DNA from 2 places in the Neorhizobium sp. T25_27 genome. Region 2 is predicted to be linked to the other one. Evidence: riboswitches for the same ligand, from Rfam matches in the RefSeq annotation. Region 2 holds a riboswitch; the other holds the start of a gene.
What was found. A riboswitch is a leader RNA that binds a small molecule or an ion and turns the genes downstream of it on or off. The one in region 2 is predicted to bind cobalamin.
Positions count from the first base shown of each region.

Region 1: it holds a riboswitch for cobalamin, as region 2 does, so the genes downstream of both, C5J24_RS26840 (DUF1636 domain-containing protein) here and C5J24_RS14235 (aromatic ring-hydroxylating dioxygenase subunit alpha) in region 2, are expected to answer to the same signal.

Region 1 is NZ_PVBJ01000012.1:172,856-179,930, forward strand. Features, by position in the region: gene cobN (cobaltochelatase subunit CobN) at 1-864, opposite strand, end outside; gene cobW (cobalamin biosynthesis protein CobW) at 882-1,919, opposite strand; gene C5J24_RS26840 (DUF1636 domain-containing protein) at 1,916-2,326, opposite strand; cobalamin riboswitch at 2,433-2,674, opposite strand; cobalamin riboswitch at 2,734-2,963, shown strand; gene C5J24_RS26845 (CbtB-domain containing protein) at 3,000-3,176, shown strand; gene C5J24_RS26850 (CbtA family protein) at 3,190-3,951, shown strand; gene cobO (cob(I)yrinic acid a,c-diamide adenosyltransferase) at 3,948-4,562, shown strand; gene C5J24_RS26860 (cobyric acid synthase) at 4,565-6,034, shown strand; gene cbiB (adenosylcobinamide-phosphate synthase CbiB) at 6,018-6,983, opposite strand; gene cobD (threonine-phosphate decarboxylase CobD) at 6,982-7,075, shown strand, end outside.
Region 2 is NZ_PVBJ01000004.1:193,585-202,997, forward strand. Features, by position in the region: gene C5J24_RS14210 (DUF1217 domain-containing protein) at 1-1,839, shown strand, start outside; gene C5J24_RS14215 (winged helix-turn-helix domain-containing protein) at 1,856-2,236, opposite strand; gene C5J24_RS14220 (FAD-binding oxidoreductase) at 2,233-3,678, opposite strand; gene C5J24_RS14225 (L-threonylcarbamoyladenylate synthase) at 3,706-4,683, opposite strand; gene C5J24_RS14230 (DUF6656 family protein) at 4,717-5,328, opposite strand; cobalamin riboswitch at 5,494-5,728, shown strand; gene C5J24_RS14235 (aromatic ring-hydroxylating dioxygenase subunit alpha) at 5,830-7,074, shown strand; gene C5J24_RS14240 (BA14K family protein) at 7,178-7,600, shown strand; gene C5J24_RS14245 (BA14K family protein) at 7,794-8,246, shown strand; gene C5J24_RS14250 (transporter) at 8,314-9,309, opposite strand.

The DNA of each region.
Region 1 (7,075 bases), on a different contig from region 2:
CTGGAAGACCGGCACGCCGGTGCGGTCGAAAATCGTTTCGCCGTTGCCGTCCGTGCCGCTGGCAAAGGCGGTGGTGGAAAGGATAGCGGCGGATTTCAGGTCCGAGACCGCCTGTTCGACGAAGGCCAGTGCATCCGGCTCCTTCAGTCCGCCGACGAAGATCGGCACGGGTGCAAAACCGCGCTTTTTGAGCGCGTCGAACAGTGCATCGATCGGCGCCGCGTCATTCGCAAGCAACATGGAGCGGTAGAACAGGATCGGCAAGCGCGGCGCATCCGCTGCAAAGCGGGCCAGCAGGTCGTTGGCCTCGACAATGCCTTTTCCGGGCGCGTAGTAGCCGGCCTTCGGCACCGGGGCCGCCTGCGGCAGCGGTTCCGTTTTGCCTTCGGCCAGCGTCGTCAGGAGCTTCGCCAGAAGCCGCATATTGGCCGGCCCGCCTTCGCGGAAGCAGCTCAGTATGCCGGCGATCCGGTCTTCCGAAACCGTCGAGGCCGCGGTCAGCCGTTCGTCGCGGATGCTGCATTCGCCGGGCAGCAGCGCCAGCGCGATCTTTTTCCGCTTCGCCATGCGCGAAAGTTCCTCGACGCCATAAGCCCAGCGATCGTAACCGCCGAGAATGCGCACCAGGATGATCTTGGCATGGGCCGCCGTCTTCTCGATCCAGAGATCGACGGACATCGGATGGCGCAGGTCGGAAAGGCTGGTCAGCCGCAGGCTCGGCAAGTTTGAGCCCCAGACGGCCGCGATGCCGTTCAGGTCGCTGCCGGAAAAGGACAGCACCACCACATCGGCCGGCGACTGGTTGAGGTCGACCGGTTCGATGAGGTCGTCAAGCGACGACGATGTGGTGGCGAGTATGTGCATCCTTCCCTCGGGCCTTCTTATGCGGCCAGCATCCTTTCGATCGCGGCGCGGTCGATGCCTTTTTCGCCGATCACGACGAGGCGGCTTGTCCGCGCTTCGCCGGGTGCCCAGGCGCGGTCGAAATAATGGTTCACGCGCGATCCTACCGCCTGAACCTGCAGGCGCATCGGCTTGTTCGCGACTTCCACGAAGCCTTTTATGCGCAGCACGTTTTCCGCCTCCGCCGTCGCGGAAATGCGTGCGGCGAGCTGTTCGGCGTCGGTGACTGCGGCCAGATCGACGACGAAGCTGTCGAAATCGTCGTGATCGTGGTCGAGTTCGTCGTCGTGATGGGTCTTGCGGTTTTCGATATCGTCCTCGACGGCGAGGCCGAGGCCGATCAGCACGGCCGGATCGATGGCGCCGTTGGCAGCCGAGACGATTTTCACGGCACGTGGCAGATGGGCGGACACGCGATCCCTGGCGGTCGCGAGGCCGGCGGCATCCAGGAGGTCGCTCTTGGTGAGCACGATCATGTCGGCGCAGGCCACCTGGTCCTCGAACACTTCCTCGACCGGATCGTCATGGTCGATCGAACCGTCCGCGTCGCGCTGCGCTTCCAGCGCCTCGTGATCGTCGGCAACGCGACCTTCAGCGAGCGCCAGTCCGTCGACCACGGCAATCACCGCGTCGACCGTCACCCGTGCCTTGACGTCAGGCCATTGGAAGGCCTGGACGAGGGGTTTCGGCAGCGCGAGGCCGGAGGTTTCGATGAGGATGTGGTCGACGCGGGGTTCGATAGCCAGGATCCGGTCGATCGCCGGCACGAAATCGTCCGCCACGGTGCAGCAGATGCAGCCGTTGGCGAGCTCGATGATATTGTCTTCCGGGCAGCTTTCGATGCCGCAGCCTTTCAGCACGTCGCCGTCGATGCCGACATCGCCGAATTCATTGACGATGATCGCCAGCCGCTTGCCCTTCAGGTTTTCGATCAGGTTGCGGATCAGCGTGGTCTTGCCGGCTCCCAGAAACCCGGTAACGACGGTGCAGGGAACGCGGTCGAACGAAACGCTCATGATGGCATGTCCTCGTGGTGATGAAAGGGTGGAATACGGGCCGTCATGCCCTTGCCGCGCAGGCAGGTCGGGCGGCCGCGAAGGGGAAGGAAGCCGCGCTCGTCCTCGGCCAGCATCATCGCGCCGGTGACGATGTCCTCGACATTGTCGAGCGACAGGTGGCCGAAGACATAGGACCAGCCGCTCTTGTGGTTGAAGGCGGCGCTCGGGCTTTTTTCGCAATTGGCAAGGCAGGTGACCGGCTTGACCGCGAGCGGCTTGCCGTTTGCTGCCTCGCGCAGCGCCGCGATCAGTGCGATGCCGGGCCGGATTTCGCCGTCGGACGCGTCACGGCAATTGGTGCAGACGAAAATCGTCACATCTGCCGGGCCGGCGGTTGCCGGATCATCTGGTCGGTGGTCACTCATCGGTCAGCCGCGTTCCCGCCGGGGTCGAAAAATCGGGGCGCGGAGCAGAAGGTCGAAATCCCTCTGCGGTGATCGAGAAACTTCCTCCGGAGCACCCCGCCCGGTGAAGCAAAATTAATCGGACGGCAGGTCTCCTGGCTCGCGGGTCGTCGCCATTTGCCTGCCTTCCCAGGATACCGTTGGCCGGATTTCCCAGTGGCTTGACGGCCAAATGGCCGTTTTAGGCAATGGCTCGCCGCCTACAGTTGCGGGGGCAGCCGCGGCATTGGTCCTGAAAAAAGGGATCGCACCGCATTCTCTCTTAGCCCTCCCCGTTGCCGGAAAGGGACCATCTCCTTTCAAGTAAGCCCGGTCGCAGGCCCATGTCAATGCGTCGCAAAGGCGATTGCCGTCACGCCGAATTCGTCTATAGTGGCCGAGCCTATGGTGCCCGAAAGGGTTTTAGAGGGAATGCGGTGCGACGGAATTCTGCCGTCCAACCCGCGGCTGCCCCCGCAACTGTAAGCGGAAAGTCTTCGACCAAAACGGCTGTTTGGCCGTCAAGCCACTGGGAAATCCGGCCAACGGGATCCTGGGAAGGCGGGAGAAGGCGTCCGATCCGCGAGCCAGGAGACCTGCCAGAGGCGGCAAAGAACGTGAACGGCCCTCGGGTGGAGGGCGAAAGGACGAGACCATGGTTACGAACTCTGCTGCAGCTGCAGTCAGCCTCTCCGCTTCGAAGATCATTCCCCTCAGCATGACGGCCCTGCTCGGCCTGTTCATCGTCGGCTTTGTCGGCTTCTCGCATCTGGAAGTCGTCCACAATGCCGCGCATGACACGCGCCACTCGCTCGCCTTCCCCTGCCACTGAGGAGTTCTCCCCAATGTCGTTGTTTCGCAACATCGTCTTCACGGCGGTGATCGCCGGGCTTTTGTCCGGACTGCTACTGACCGTGATGCAGAGCTTCTCCACCGTGCCGCTGATCCTGCAGGCGGAAGTGTTCGAGAATGCCGCGCCTGAGGCAGGCCACAGCCATGATGCTGCGCCGGCCGCAGGCGCCACGGCATCGGCCGCCGAGCATCACCACGGCGACGAAGCGTGGGCTCCCGCCGATGGCTTCGAGCGTTTCATCTATACTGCTGCCGCAGACATGCTGTCGGCTATCGGTTTTGCCCTTGTCCTGGTTGCCGCCTCGGAAGCGTTCGGCGGCTTCAAGGGCTGGCGCGGCGGCCTGATGTTCGGCATTGCCGGCTTCCTCGCCGTCATCCTTGCGCCCGGCCTCGGCCTGCCGCCGGAACTGCCCGGCATGCCGGCTGCGGAACTCGGCCCGCGCCAGATCTGGTGGGTCTCGACGGCGGTCTGCACGGCAGTGGGTCTCGGCCTGCTCGCCTATACCCGCTCGGCTGTGTTTGCAGCCCTTGCGATCGTGCTGCTGATCGCCCCGCATCTGGTCGGCGCGCCGCTGCCGCCAAGCCATGAAACGGCGGTCCCGATGGATCTCCATGCTCGCTTCGTCAACGCCGTCTACGCCACCAACCTGGTGTTCTGGGCGGTGCTCGGTGCGCTGGCCGGGGTCGTCCGCGAAAAGTTCCGCGCTGGCGAGGAAGCTTCTGCCGGATCTCCGGCGAAGCTTGCTTCCCGGTGAAGGAGATCGACGAGGCGTCCGTCGAGCGTCACCGCGCCAAGATGGCGAACCGCAAGGCGGTTCAGGATGCGGAAGTGGCCGAGAAGACCCAGGAAAAGGGTCTTCTCATCGTCCATACCGGGCCCGGCAAGGGCAAATCCACAGCTGCCTTCGGCCTGGCGCTGCGCATGCTCGGCAACAACCGCCGGGTCGGCGTCGTACAGTTCATCAAGGGCGCCTGGTCGACCGGGGAGCAGCCCGCGCTCGCCGTCTTCGGCGACCGCGTCGTCTGGCACACGATGGGCGAGGGTTTCACCTGGGAGACCCAGGACCTGAAGCGCGACGTCGCCGCGGCGGAAAAGGCCTGGGAAAAGGCACTCGAGCTGATGGCGGACGAGACGATCGGGCTTGTCATCCTTGACGAACTCAACATCGCGCTTCGTTATGACTATCTCGATCTCGACAAGATCGTCGCCGCGCTACAGGCACGGCGGCCGGATCTGCATGTGGTCGTCACCGGCCGTAACGCCAAGCCGGCACTGATCGAGGCCGCCGACATGGTGACCGAGATGTCGCTGGTCAAACACCACTTCAAGGCGGGCGTGAAGGCCCAGGCCGGTATCGAGTTTTAGCCATGGTTCGGGTCAAGCCAGCTCGGGCGCTGATGTTTCAGGGAACGGGCTCGGATGTGGGCAAGTCGCTGGTCGTGGCCGGGCTTGCCCGCGCCTTTACGCTGCGCGGCCTGAAGATCATGCCGTTCAAGCCGCAGAACATGTCGAACAATGCCGCGGTCACCGCAGACGGCGGCGAAATCGGTCGGGCGCAGGCGTTGCAGGCGCGCGCCGCCGGCGCGCCGCTCAGCGTCCACATGAACCCGGTGCTCCTGAAGCCGCAGAGCGAGGTCGGGGCGCAGGTGGTGGTGCAAGGCAGGGTCGAGGGCAATGCCAAGGCTGCCGAGTATCAGATGCTCAAGCGGACACTGATGCCGCGGGTCCTGGAAAGTTTCGAAATCCTCCGCAACCAGGCCGACCTCGTCCTGGTCGAAGGCGCCGGCAGCGCCTCGGAAATCAATCTTCGCCACAACGACATCGCCAATATGGGGTTTGCCCGGGCCGCCGACGTGCCGGTGGTGCTGATCGGCGATATCGACCGTGGCGGGGTGATCGCCAGCCTCGCCGGGACCAGGCTGGTGCTCCATCCCGAAGATGCGGCAATGATCCGGGGTTTTATCGTCAATCGTTTTCGCGGCGATCCGACCTTGTTCGCCGACGGCATGCGGATGATCGGGGAACTCACGGGCTGGCATTCGGTCGGGCTGTTGCCGCATTTTGCCGAAGCGGCCCGGCTGCCGGCCGAAGATGCGCTTGGCCTCAATGCACCTTCGGTGCGGAAGGCTGGTGCGAAGATCAGGATCGCGGTGCCGATCCTGCCGCACATCTCCAATTTCGACGATCTCGATCCGCTGGAAGCGGAGCCGGATGTCGATCTCGTCCGCATCAGGCCGGGACAGGTCATTCCCGGCGATTGCGATCTCGTGCTGCTGGTGGGTTCGAAAGCGACGATATCCGATCTGCGGGCGCTGAAGGCGGCCGGTTTCGACGTCGATATCGCCGCCCATGTCCGCCGCGGCGGGCGGGTGCTTGGCCTCTGCGGCGGGTATCAGATGCTTGGAAAAACCGTTTCCGATCCGGATGGAACCGAAGGGCCGCCCGGCTCGATCGAAGGGCTGGGCTTGCTGGATGTGGAGACGGTTCTTTCCGGCGATAAACGGCTGGAGGCCGTCTCGGGCGAAAGCTTCGACGGAATTTCCCTGTCCGGCTACGAAATGCATATCGGGCGGACATCCGGCGCAGATTGCCAATGCCCGTTCTCGATCGTCGGCGGCAACCCGGAAGGGGCGATATCGGCGGATGGCCGGGTCTGGGGCACCTATCTCCACGGTCTGTTTTCCGACGACCGGCAGCGGTCGGCCTGGCTGACGCGCCTCGGAGGTTCTACCTCCGGCCTCGATTACGAGGCAGGCGTGGACGCGGTGCTGGACCGGCTGGCCGCCCATATGGAAAAGCATCTCGATCTCGATGGGCTGCTCAAACTTGCCAGATGATCCACGCCAGGAGGCCGAAAAGGCCGATCAGCAGAGCGTCGGCGACGCGGGCGAGTTTCAGCGCGCGGCGAATGTCGTCGTAGGTGAGCTCGGAGCGACCGCCCTCGCCCATGAATCGTGCCTCGATCATCTGTCCGCCATAGCTGCGCGGCCCGGCGAGGGCGATGCCGAGCGCGCCGGCCATCGCCGCTTCCGGCCAGCCGGCATTCGGCGACCGGTGATGGTGGGCATCCCGCCTGATGGCGCGGATTGCGTTGCCCGGCGAGGCGCGATCGATGAAACCTGCAGCGACCACGAAAAGCAGGGCGCTCAGGCGCGAGGCAGGCAGGTTGATGAGATCGTCAAACCGCGCGGCCGCCCAGCCGAAGGCTTCGTATCGCGGCAGCTTGTGGCCGATCATGCTGTCGGCGGTGTTGGCCGCCTTGTAGCCGACGCCACCCGCAAGACCGCCGATCCCCATCCAGAAGGCCGGCGCCACGACGCCGTCCGAAAAATTCTCGGCCAGGCTCTCGATCGCCGCGCGGCAGACGGCCGCTTCGTCGAGCTTTTCCGGATCGCGCCCAACGATTTTCGAGACCGCTTTCCGCCCGGCGTCCAGGCCTCCGTATCGCAGCGCCGTCGCGACGGCCTCGACATGGGTTTCAAGGCTCTTCTGCGCCGGCAGGCTCGCGGCGATCACTACCAGCAGGATCGGTCCGAGGGGGATCATTCTCAGGTCGTATTCGATCACCAGGCTGAGCAGGACGGTGATGCCGAGAAGCGCCAGAAGCGCGAACACGCCCTTTCGCTTGCGCGTGGAGAAGTCGTCGCTTTCGCGGTTCAGATCGCGGTCGAGCCGGGATATCAGTGCGCCGATCCAGGTGACCGGATGGCCGATGCGGCGGAACAGCCAGTCCGGATAACCCACGATGCGCTCCGTGATCAGCGCGAAAAATGCGAGAAGGAACATGAAGTTGGCAGGCCCTGAGATTGGCGGTGAAATTGGCGATCCGATACAGCATGGCGGTAATCTTTCCCGTGCCCGGGCGCTGTTTCCACATG
Region 2 (9,413 bases):
CTCGAAACACAGATCGCCGCCAAGCAGGCTGAATTGCCCGGCAGCAGCGATCCCGCGGCGGTCCAATCCCAGATCGACGCTATGCAGGTGGAATTGACAAAAACGGTAGAGGCGATCCAGAGGGACCAGGACACTCTTGCCACATCGCAGACGCGTTACACCGAGCTGGATGGCAGGCTGGTGCCGATCGCCCAGACGGCCGAGCGGCGCGCCGAACTAGCAAAGCTCATCGCCGCCGGGGCGTCCGATGCGCCGTATCTCGGCTTGATGAAATCGCTTGCCGAGGATTTCAACTTCAATGCGGACGGCTCGGTGCCTGCAGGCGGCGCGGTCACCCCGGAAAAGCTGCTGGAGATCGTCGGCGGCTTCTTCAACAAGCAGACCCGTATCACGCATGCCGAGGCGATGTTCAACCAGGAGCTCTTCGAGCAGGAGCTCAAGACGGCGGACAATATCAGCGACTTCATCGACGACCCGCGACTTCTCAAATATATCAGGGTTGCCTTCAATCTCGACAAGGCCACGGTCGTAAAATCGACGATCGAGCAGATCTTGACGAGCGACCTCTCCGATCCGGACAGCTACGCTAATCGGTTCGGCGCGACCAATCCGGAATATCTCGACCTGGCGAAGGCCTTCAATTTCAATACCGACGGTACCGTCGCCGCCGGCCAGGCCCAGGACGAATTGCAGACCAGCTCCACCCGCAGCAACTACATGAGCCGCTGGGACGACAAGCAGGAAGCGGATCTCGACAAGACCATCAAGTTCTACAAGCTCAGGCTTTTTGAGGTGAAGACGCTTGACGACTTCCTGCACAAGGACGCCCAGGACTCCTTCGACTTTGCTCTTGAGGCGGTTGGCCTCGACCCGACGACTGTTTCGAAACTGACGATCAAGCAAGCCCTGAAAAGCGACCTTTCCGATCCGAACAGCTATATCTACAAGCTGAAGGACGAGCGCTTCGTCTCGCTTGCCAAGTTCTTCAACTTCGACACAAAAGGGGGCGTCACGCGGCAGGTGCTGCTCCAGTCCAATGCGGCGATCACCAATGTCGCCAAGGACTATATCCTGCGCCAAAGCCGGTTCATGGAAGGCGACGAACTCAAGGCGGCCAGGGAGAAAGCCCAGACCGAGGCGAAATATTATACCGCCGCGATGCAGCGTATCGGCAGCCGCGACGAGCTGCTGGCCGACCGCAAGACGCTCGACATCCTGATGATCTCCAAGGGGATAGATCCTTCCACGGTCACCAACGACTTCTTGAAGGAAGCTTTCAACTCGGATCCCGCCGATCCCGAGAGCTTCGTCAATACCCAGACGGACAAGCGGTTTGCACAGATCGTCGGCACCTTCAACTTCGATTCCAAGGGCGAGATCGACCGCAGCGCCGCAGGCGAGGCCCAGAACGGCGGCGAAGTTGTCGCGACCCAGGACCTTTACGTCCGCCAGATGCTCGAAACCCAGCAGGGCGAGGAAAATCCGGGTGTCCGCCTCGCGCTCTATTTCGAGCGCATGTCCGACAGCATCACCGATCCTTACGTGATCCTCGGCGACGAGGCGCTGATGGAGTTCTTCCGCATCACCTTCAGCCTGCCTCCGGAAATCGGCAATATGGATGTCGATCAGCAGGCCAAGATAGTGGAGAAGAAGCTCGATCTCGAAGACCTTTCCGATCCGGAAAAGGTGAGGAAATTGGTGCAGCGTTTCACGATCATGTACGATCTGGAGAACAGTGTGAACACGGCATCGGCGGTGAGCATCCTGAGTGGCGGCGGCGGCTCGGCGGGCATCAGCTCGGATACCCTGTGGGCATTGTCCCAGATCAGGATGAGCTGAGAGCTAACCGGTCTTCTCAGGCGTCATCGCTCTTGCCGGTCGTCTCAAAGTGCGGATCGGCGTTCGATTCGAGCCAGTCGAGGTCCGCGCGCATGGCGTCGCGGCTTGCCTTTTCCATCCGCCGGTAGCGGGACAGCAGTTCCTGGCCGAATTCGGTCAGGCCCGCACCCCCGCCGCTTTTCCCCCCATGGCGGGTAAAGATCGCTGGCTCCTTGAACATCCGGTTGATTTCGTCTCCGAGCAGCCATGCCCGCCGGTAGGACATGCCGATCGAGGCGCCAGCCGCGCGGATCGAGCCGTGTTCGGCGATCAGTTCCAGAAGCTGCGCCTTGCCCGGACCGAGCCGCACGCCGTTGTCGAGGTCGATCCGGATCGTGGTCTTCGACGGTTGGCTCATGGAATGATCACGACCTTGCCGGGGTTCATGATGCCGGCCGGGTCGAACGCCTGCTTGATGCGCCGCATCAGGTCCATCTCGATCGGCGAGCGGATATGGGCAAGCTCGTCGCGCTTCAATTGACCGATGCCGTGTTCAGCCGAAATCGACCCGCCGGCGGCGAGCACGATGCCGTGGACGATCGCGTTGATTTCCCGCCAGCGGCCGATGAAGGCTGCCTTGTCGGCGGCCATGTCGGCGCTCGTCGGCTGCGAGATGTTGTAATGGATGTTGCCGTCGCCGAGATGGCCGAAGGCGCAGACCCGGGCTCCCGGCATGGCTGCCAGCACCGCCTGCTCGGCCTCTGCCATGAAGCTCGGGATTTTCGAGACGGGCACCGACACGTCGTGCTTGATCGAGCCGCCCTCCGGCTTCTGGGCGTCGGACATGCTTTCGCGCATGTGCCAGAGCGCCTTCTGCTGGGCGACGGAGGAGGCGATCACGGCGTCGCGGATGAGGCCCGCTTCAAAACCCTGTTCGAGCAGCGACTGCACCATGGAATTGGCTGTCTCGGCGGAATCCGAAGTCGATATGTCGATCAGCGCATACCACGGATGCGGCTCGGAGAGCGGATCGCGCACGCCCTCTATATGCCGAGCCACGAATTCGATGCCGATGCGCGGCATCAGCTCGAAACCGGTCAGCGCCGTGCCGCAGAGGTTCGAGGCTCGCTCGAAGAGTTTTAGCGCGTCTGCCGGCGAGTTGAGGCCGGCAAGTGCGACCTGGTGCCCGACCGGCTGCGGGAAGAGTTTCAGCACCGCGCCGGTGATGATGCCGAGCGTGCCTTCCGCGCCGATGAAGAGGTCGCGCAGGTCGTAGCCGGTATTGTCCTTCTTGAGCCGGCGCAGGCCGTCCCAGATCTCGCCTGTCGGCAGCACCACTTCGAGCCCGAGGCAGAGTTGGCGGGTATTCCCGTAGGCGAGCACGGCGGTGCCGCCGGCATTGGTGGAGAGGTTGCCGCCGATGCGGCAGGAGCCTTCCGAACCGAGCGACAGCGGAAACAGCCGGTCGACCGCTTCCGCCGCCTTCTGCACGTCGGCAAGGATGGCGCCGCCGTCGGCGACCAGCACGTTTGCGACCGGATCGACGTCGCGGATGCGGTTCATCCGTTCGAGCGAGACGATCAGGTCGCTGCCGCCGGTACGCGGGGTCTGCCCCCCGACGAGGCCGGTATTGCCGGTCTGGGGCACGATCGGCGTGCCGGTTTCGCTCGCAAGCTTCAGGATCGCCGACACTTCCTCGACCGAGCCCGGCTTCAGGAGCATCGGCGAAGAACCTTTGTAGAGCCCGCGGCCCTCGACGAGATGCGGCGCAAGATCGTTGGCGTCGCGCAGGACGTGGTTCTTACCGACGATCGCCGCGAAGCGGTCGAGAAGCTCTGGGTTCGGCCCTGAAATGTCCATCGGCGTCTCCTCCTCTTTAGCCCCGGCTTATTCCCGCGGGGCGGCCGCCCTCGCCAGCCGGTCGTTGATCGCCTCGCCGAGCCCATGGTCGGGAATGGGCGTGACGGCGATGCTGGCGGCGCCGGTGGCGTCGGCGCGCTTCAGGTAATCGAACAGATTTGCCGCCGCTTGCGCAAGGTCACCGGACGGGCTCAGGTCAAAAACCGCCGCGGCGAGTTCCATTCCCTTCACTGGAGCAGAACCGAGCCGGATCAACACCTCGCCGGCCACGACATGGTCGGCGTTGAGCCTCACCGCTGCACCCGGCGCATAATGAGAGGCCAGCATGCCGGGAGCCTCGATGATCGCCGCCGGTCCCTCAGGCCGGATCACCGCAAGACCGGTTGCCTTCTCGATCTCTTCGGCGGCCACTCCGCCCGGTCTCAGCAGCCGGATCACGCCGTTCTCGACGCGAACGATGGTCGATTCGACACCGACCGGAGCCGCACCGCCGTCGATGATCAACGCCAGCTTCTCGCCCAGGTCGTCGGCCACGTGGCGCGCGCTGGTCGGGCTCACCTTGCCGGACGTATTGGCGCTGGGGGCCGCGAGTGGCTTTCCGAAGGCGCGGATGAGCTCGGAAGCGAAGCCCTTGGGAAGCCGGATGCCGATCGTATCGAGCCCGGCCGTCGCCAGCGCATGAATGCCGCTCTCGGGCTTCAGCGGAAGGATCAGGGTGAGGGGGCCTGGCCAGAAGGCTTCGGCAAGCCTGCGCGAGATCGGATCGAAGTCGGCATAGCGCTCGGCCATGTCGAGATCCGACATGTGGCAGATCAGCGGGTTGAAGCGCGGCCGGCCCTTGGTCTCGTAGATGCGGGTGATGGCGGCGGGATTGGTGGCGTCGGCCGCAAGTCCGTAGACCGTCTCGGTCGGGATCGCCACGGGCAAGCCGTCGCCAAGGACGGTGCAGGCTTGACGAAGCGCGCCGGCATGATCCCGGGTGATGTCGATGATTTGAGCCGTCATATCCGCCCGTCAATAACGCGGACCCGGGCGTCTTCAAAGCTTTTTGATGATCTCGCGGAGCATTTCGTTGGAAGTGCCGAGCATCAGCACGTTCTTGATGGCTTCCATCGGATCATTGGTCTGGAACAGAAGGCCGTTCTTGCGGATCGTGCGGTTGATCTGCAGCGGCTGACCCGCCTCGCGTTCGACCGCAACGGCAAAATACATGCGTGAATTGGCCGGGCTGATATGCTCGAAAAAGGTTTCTTCCTCGCCGATCTTGGAGAAGAAGTTGGCGATATAGAACGACCAGCTCACCGGGCCGCCGCGTGGAAGAAACGTTCTTGCCGCGGTGACGTGGCAATAGCCGAGATGCGGCCGCTCATCGAGCGTGTGGTGGAAGATGATCTTCGGAAAGTTGATCGAGCGATGGAAGGAGTTGATCCGGTTGTGGCTCGTTTCCCCAGCTGCCTCGAGCCTTTTGCCCGTGCGCTCGGCGACTTCGTTATGGGTGAGATAGCGGCGCTCTTCCGGCAGCCAGACCGGATTGTAGCGGGAGCTGCGCCCCGTCCGGAGGAATTCGGAATGGGAAGCAGTCTTCACTACCACCGGCGCCGGAGGCGGTGGAGGGGCTTTGTAGTAACGGATCTTTCCCTTGGCCTGCACGGTGGCATCGCTCCCATTCACGCCGGGATTTTATGGCTTATCCCTTAATGACAGGTTTCGCTTTCGCGGGGCTGGAGTGTTGCATTTTGGGCCGTTTCGCCGCTGTCGCCAACGCGGTTGCCGATGTCGCAATGTCGCCTATGCGACACGCTCGCTCGATGATTATATCCGCCTCGATCTTGAGGTGCCGCCTGACTAGGGAAGGCGGAGAATTGGGAAGCCGGCAGGGGTCTTTAGAAACCCTAATCTGGCGCTGCCCCCGCAACGGTGGTGGAGCAATAAGGCACGGCATGAGCCACTGGGAAAGAGCCGCAAGGGCCACCCGGGAAGGCGCCGAGCCGGTCCCCTGAACGGGACAAGCTCCTGAGCCCGGAAACCAGCCTCGGGATCAAAAATGACGACCGGACGCGGCGGGCGTTCGGGACAGGGTGTTGGGTGGGCCTTGAAGGCCGGCCGGCATTTCCATGTCCTTCCGCTGTCCACATTGACGAGGAAGATAATATGGAAATTCGCAATCAAGCCCTGCGGCAGCTTAAGAACCGCCGTGAAGGCTTCAGCCTCGAACAGCCCTTCTATACCGATCCCGCCTATTTCAAGCTCGATCTGGAAATGATCTGGTATCGCGACTGGCTGTTCGTCGGGCATGATTGCGAGCTGCCCAAGGCCGGAGCCTATTTCACCCTGCAGATCGGCGATTATCCGGTCGTCGTCGTGCGCGGCCGCGACAACCAGATCCGGGCGCTGCACAATACCTGCCGCCATCGCGGCAGCCGCGTCTGCACCAAGGAGCATGGCTCGGCGGTCCGGCTCGTCTGTCCCTACCACCAATGGACCTACGAGCTGGACGGCTCGCTTCTGGTCGGCCGCCAGATGGGCCAGGACTTCGACAAGACCCAGTTCAGCATGAAGAAGGTCCATTGCGAAAGCGTGGCGGGCTTTATCTTCATCTGCCTTGCGAACGAGGCGCCGGATTTCGCGCCGGTTCGTGCGGCGATCGAGCCCTATATGGCCCCGCATCGCCTCTCGGAAGCCAAGGTCGCGCACCAGTCGACGATCATCGAGAAGGGCAATTGGAAGCTCGTCTGGGAAAACAACCGCGAGTGCTACCACTGCGCCGCCAACCACCCGGAGCTCTGCCGCACCTATCCGGAATCGCCCACCGCAACCGGCGTCCAGGGCGCCAAGGACGATCCGGTCATCGCCGCCCATTGGCAGCGTTGCGAGGAGGCCGGGTTGCCGAGCGAATTCCGGATGGACGAGACCGGCCAGTTCCGCGTCGCGCGCATGCCGCTGATCGAAGATGCCGAGAGTTATACGATGAGCGGCCGCAACGCCGTGCAGCGCAAACTCTCCGAGGACGTAACGATCAACTCGATCGGCACCATGCTGCTCTTCCACTATCCGAGCAGCTGGAACCACATTCTGGGCGACCACGCGATCTCGTTCCGCGTCACCCCGCTCGGGCCGGAGGAAACGGCGGTCACCACAAAATGGCTGGTCCACAAGGATGCGGTCGAGGGCGTCGACTACAATCTCGAGGAACTGACCCATGTCTGGAACATGACCAACGACCAGGACCGCCAGATCGTCGAGGAAAACGCCTTCGGCATCCGCTCGCCCGCTTATGAGCCGGGTCCCTATTCGCCACTCCACGAAGGCGGCGTCATGCAGTTCGTCGAATGGTATTCGAACTTCATGGTCAACCGGCTGCAGGGCGACCAGGCGCAACTTTCGATCGTCGCCTGATCGCCAATTCGTGATCCGCGGTGATCGGTGCCGGGCGCGCTTCCAGGAACCGAAACCTGCGTCTGGCGTTGTTTTCTGATTAAAAATCAGAATGAGGAAACACATGAACGCCTTTCGTCTACGTCTGACTGCGGCGGCGGTTGCCATCGCGACCACCTTTGCCGGGCTTGTGCCAGCGCAGGCCATTCAGATGCCGGCTCCCCCGTCAGGCATTTCGGCCGCCGGGGATATCACCAATGTCCAGTACCGTCGCGACTTCCGGCGTGACCGCTATGGCTGGTATCGCGGCCACCGCGGTTATCGCGATCGCCGGCCCGGCTACCGTTATTACAACGGGTTCTGGTTCCCGCTCGCCGCCTTCGGCGCCGGTGCCATCATCGGTGGTGCCATACAGGCCGACCGGGGCGGCTATTCGAGCCGTCACGTCGCCTGGTGTGAAAGCCGTTATCGCAGCTATCGGGCCTGGGACGATACCTATGCGCCGCGCGCCGGCGTGCGGGCACGCTGCATCTCGCCTTACAGATAAGCAGGCATTGGCCACCTCTACGCCAAGCCCGGTCGCGGCATATGCCAGCGGCCGGGCTTGCTTCGTCGCGGCGCACGTTAATTGCGCATTCAGGATGAACTTCCTAAGGTTGCGGCAAAATTGAAATTCACTGCATACTGAAATAATTGGCTGTCGAAAATTGAAACATAGACAAGGGATCTGGGGACTTAACATGACTCTTTTGAAGAAGATCGCGGTTGCGGGCATCTCCGCTGCCGTTCTCGCCGGCTCTCTGATGCCGGCTCAGGCGATGCCGCTGCCGTCCGCTCCGGCCGCAGGGATCGAAACCGGCGCCAACACCGACGTGGCCCTCGTGCAGTACCGTCGCCATGGCGGCGGTTGGTATGGCGGGCATCGCGGTTATCGCGACTACCGTCCGGGTTATCGCCGCCATAACGGCTACTGGTTCCCGCTGGCGGCATTCGGTGCCGGCGCCCTGATCGGCGGCGCCATTGCCTCCCAGCCGCGTTACGCCGAGCCGGCTCCGGCCTATGGCGGCGGAGACGACATCAATCCGCGCCACTACGAATGGTGTGCAGATCGCTACCGTTCCTACGACGCCTATTCGAACTCGTTCCAGCCGAACTACGGTCGGCGCCAGACCTGCTATTCGCCTTATTTCTAAGAGCGCCCGGCAGGCATTATCCCACCCGTCCGGTATCGAACCCGGGCGGGTTTCGTTTGTCCGGCGGTCAGAGAATGCCGGTGCGCTTCAACAGCCACCAGGCGGCAAGCACCGAAATGCCGATCAGGCCGAAGGCATAGGCCGTTCCGCCGGAGCCTCCCTCGAAGGGTAGCGACGAGGTGTTCATTCCGAAAAAGCCGGTGACCAAGGTCGGCGGCAGCAGGAAGGCGGTCATCAGCGACAGGATGTAGAGGTGACGGTTGGTCTCTGAGGAGAGCTTCGAGTCGATTTCCTCGTGCAGCAGTCGCGCCCGCTCCTGCAGCGCGTAGACGTCGTGGTCCGCCGCCTCCAGCCGGCCGATCAGCCGGGAGGCGGCGTCGTCGAAACCGGGGGGCATCTCGTCGTCGTCGGTCGCCGCTGCGCGCCGCAGCAGCGTCAGCACCGTCCGCAGGTGCCGGTGCAGCCTGACCACCGTCCGCCTGATCGGCGCCAGCCGACGGCGTTCATCGCGCGGCGTGTTGTCGTAGACGAAATCCTCGATGATGTTCATTTCTTCGGTGAGCTCCATCACCAGCACGATCAGTGTGCGCTGGAACTCGGCGACCAGTGTCTCGAACACGTCGATCGGCTTCTTATAGCGCGAGGCGTTCTTTTCTATCGCCGCCCGCACCCGGTCGATCGAGCGCAGGGGCTGCAGGCGGGTGGTGATGATGATCCTGTCCGAGACGAAGAAATGCAGCCAGCCGATATTGCGTGTCTCGCTATCGAATTCCCGCTGGAAATCGACCAGCGTGCCATAGACGAGCTGCTCGTCGAGCGTCACGGCGGCGTGCGTGTCGTGGGTGGTGAGTGCGGCGAGAGCCGGCGGTGTCAGGCCTGGAAAGCTCTCCAGGAAGGCGTTGACCCGGCTGTCGGCGAGGTTGAGATGCAGCCACAGGAAGCCATCGCCGACATTGAGATCGCTGCGCGCCGCATCGAGCGGCAACCGGGTGCAGGGCGCCGATCCCGGATGGAAGCGATAGGCCCAGACGAGGCCTGGGACAGCGGGGTTCATGAGGGACATGGGCGAGGAATCCGGAAGCATAGGCATCACTCCATAGACCCTTTGTGTAACGCTCGTTTCAACAAGATTTTCTAAAAATTCCTTGAACGGTCCAATGCCATTTG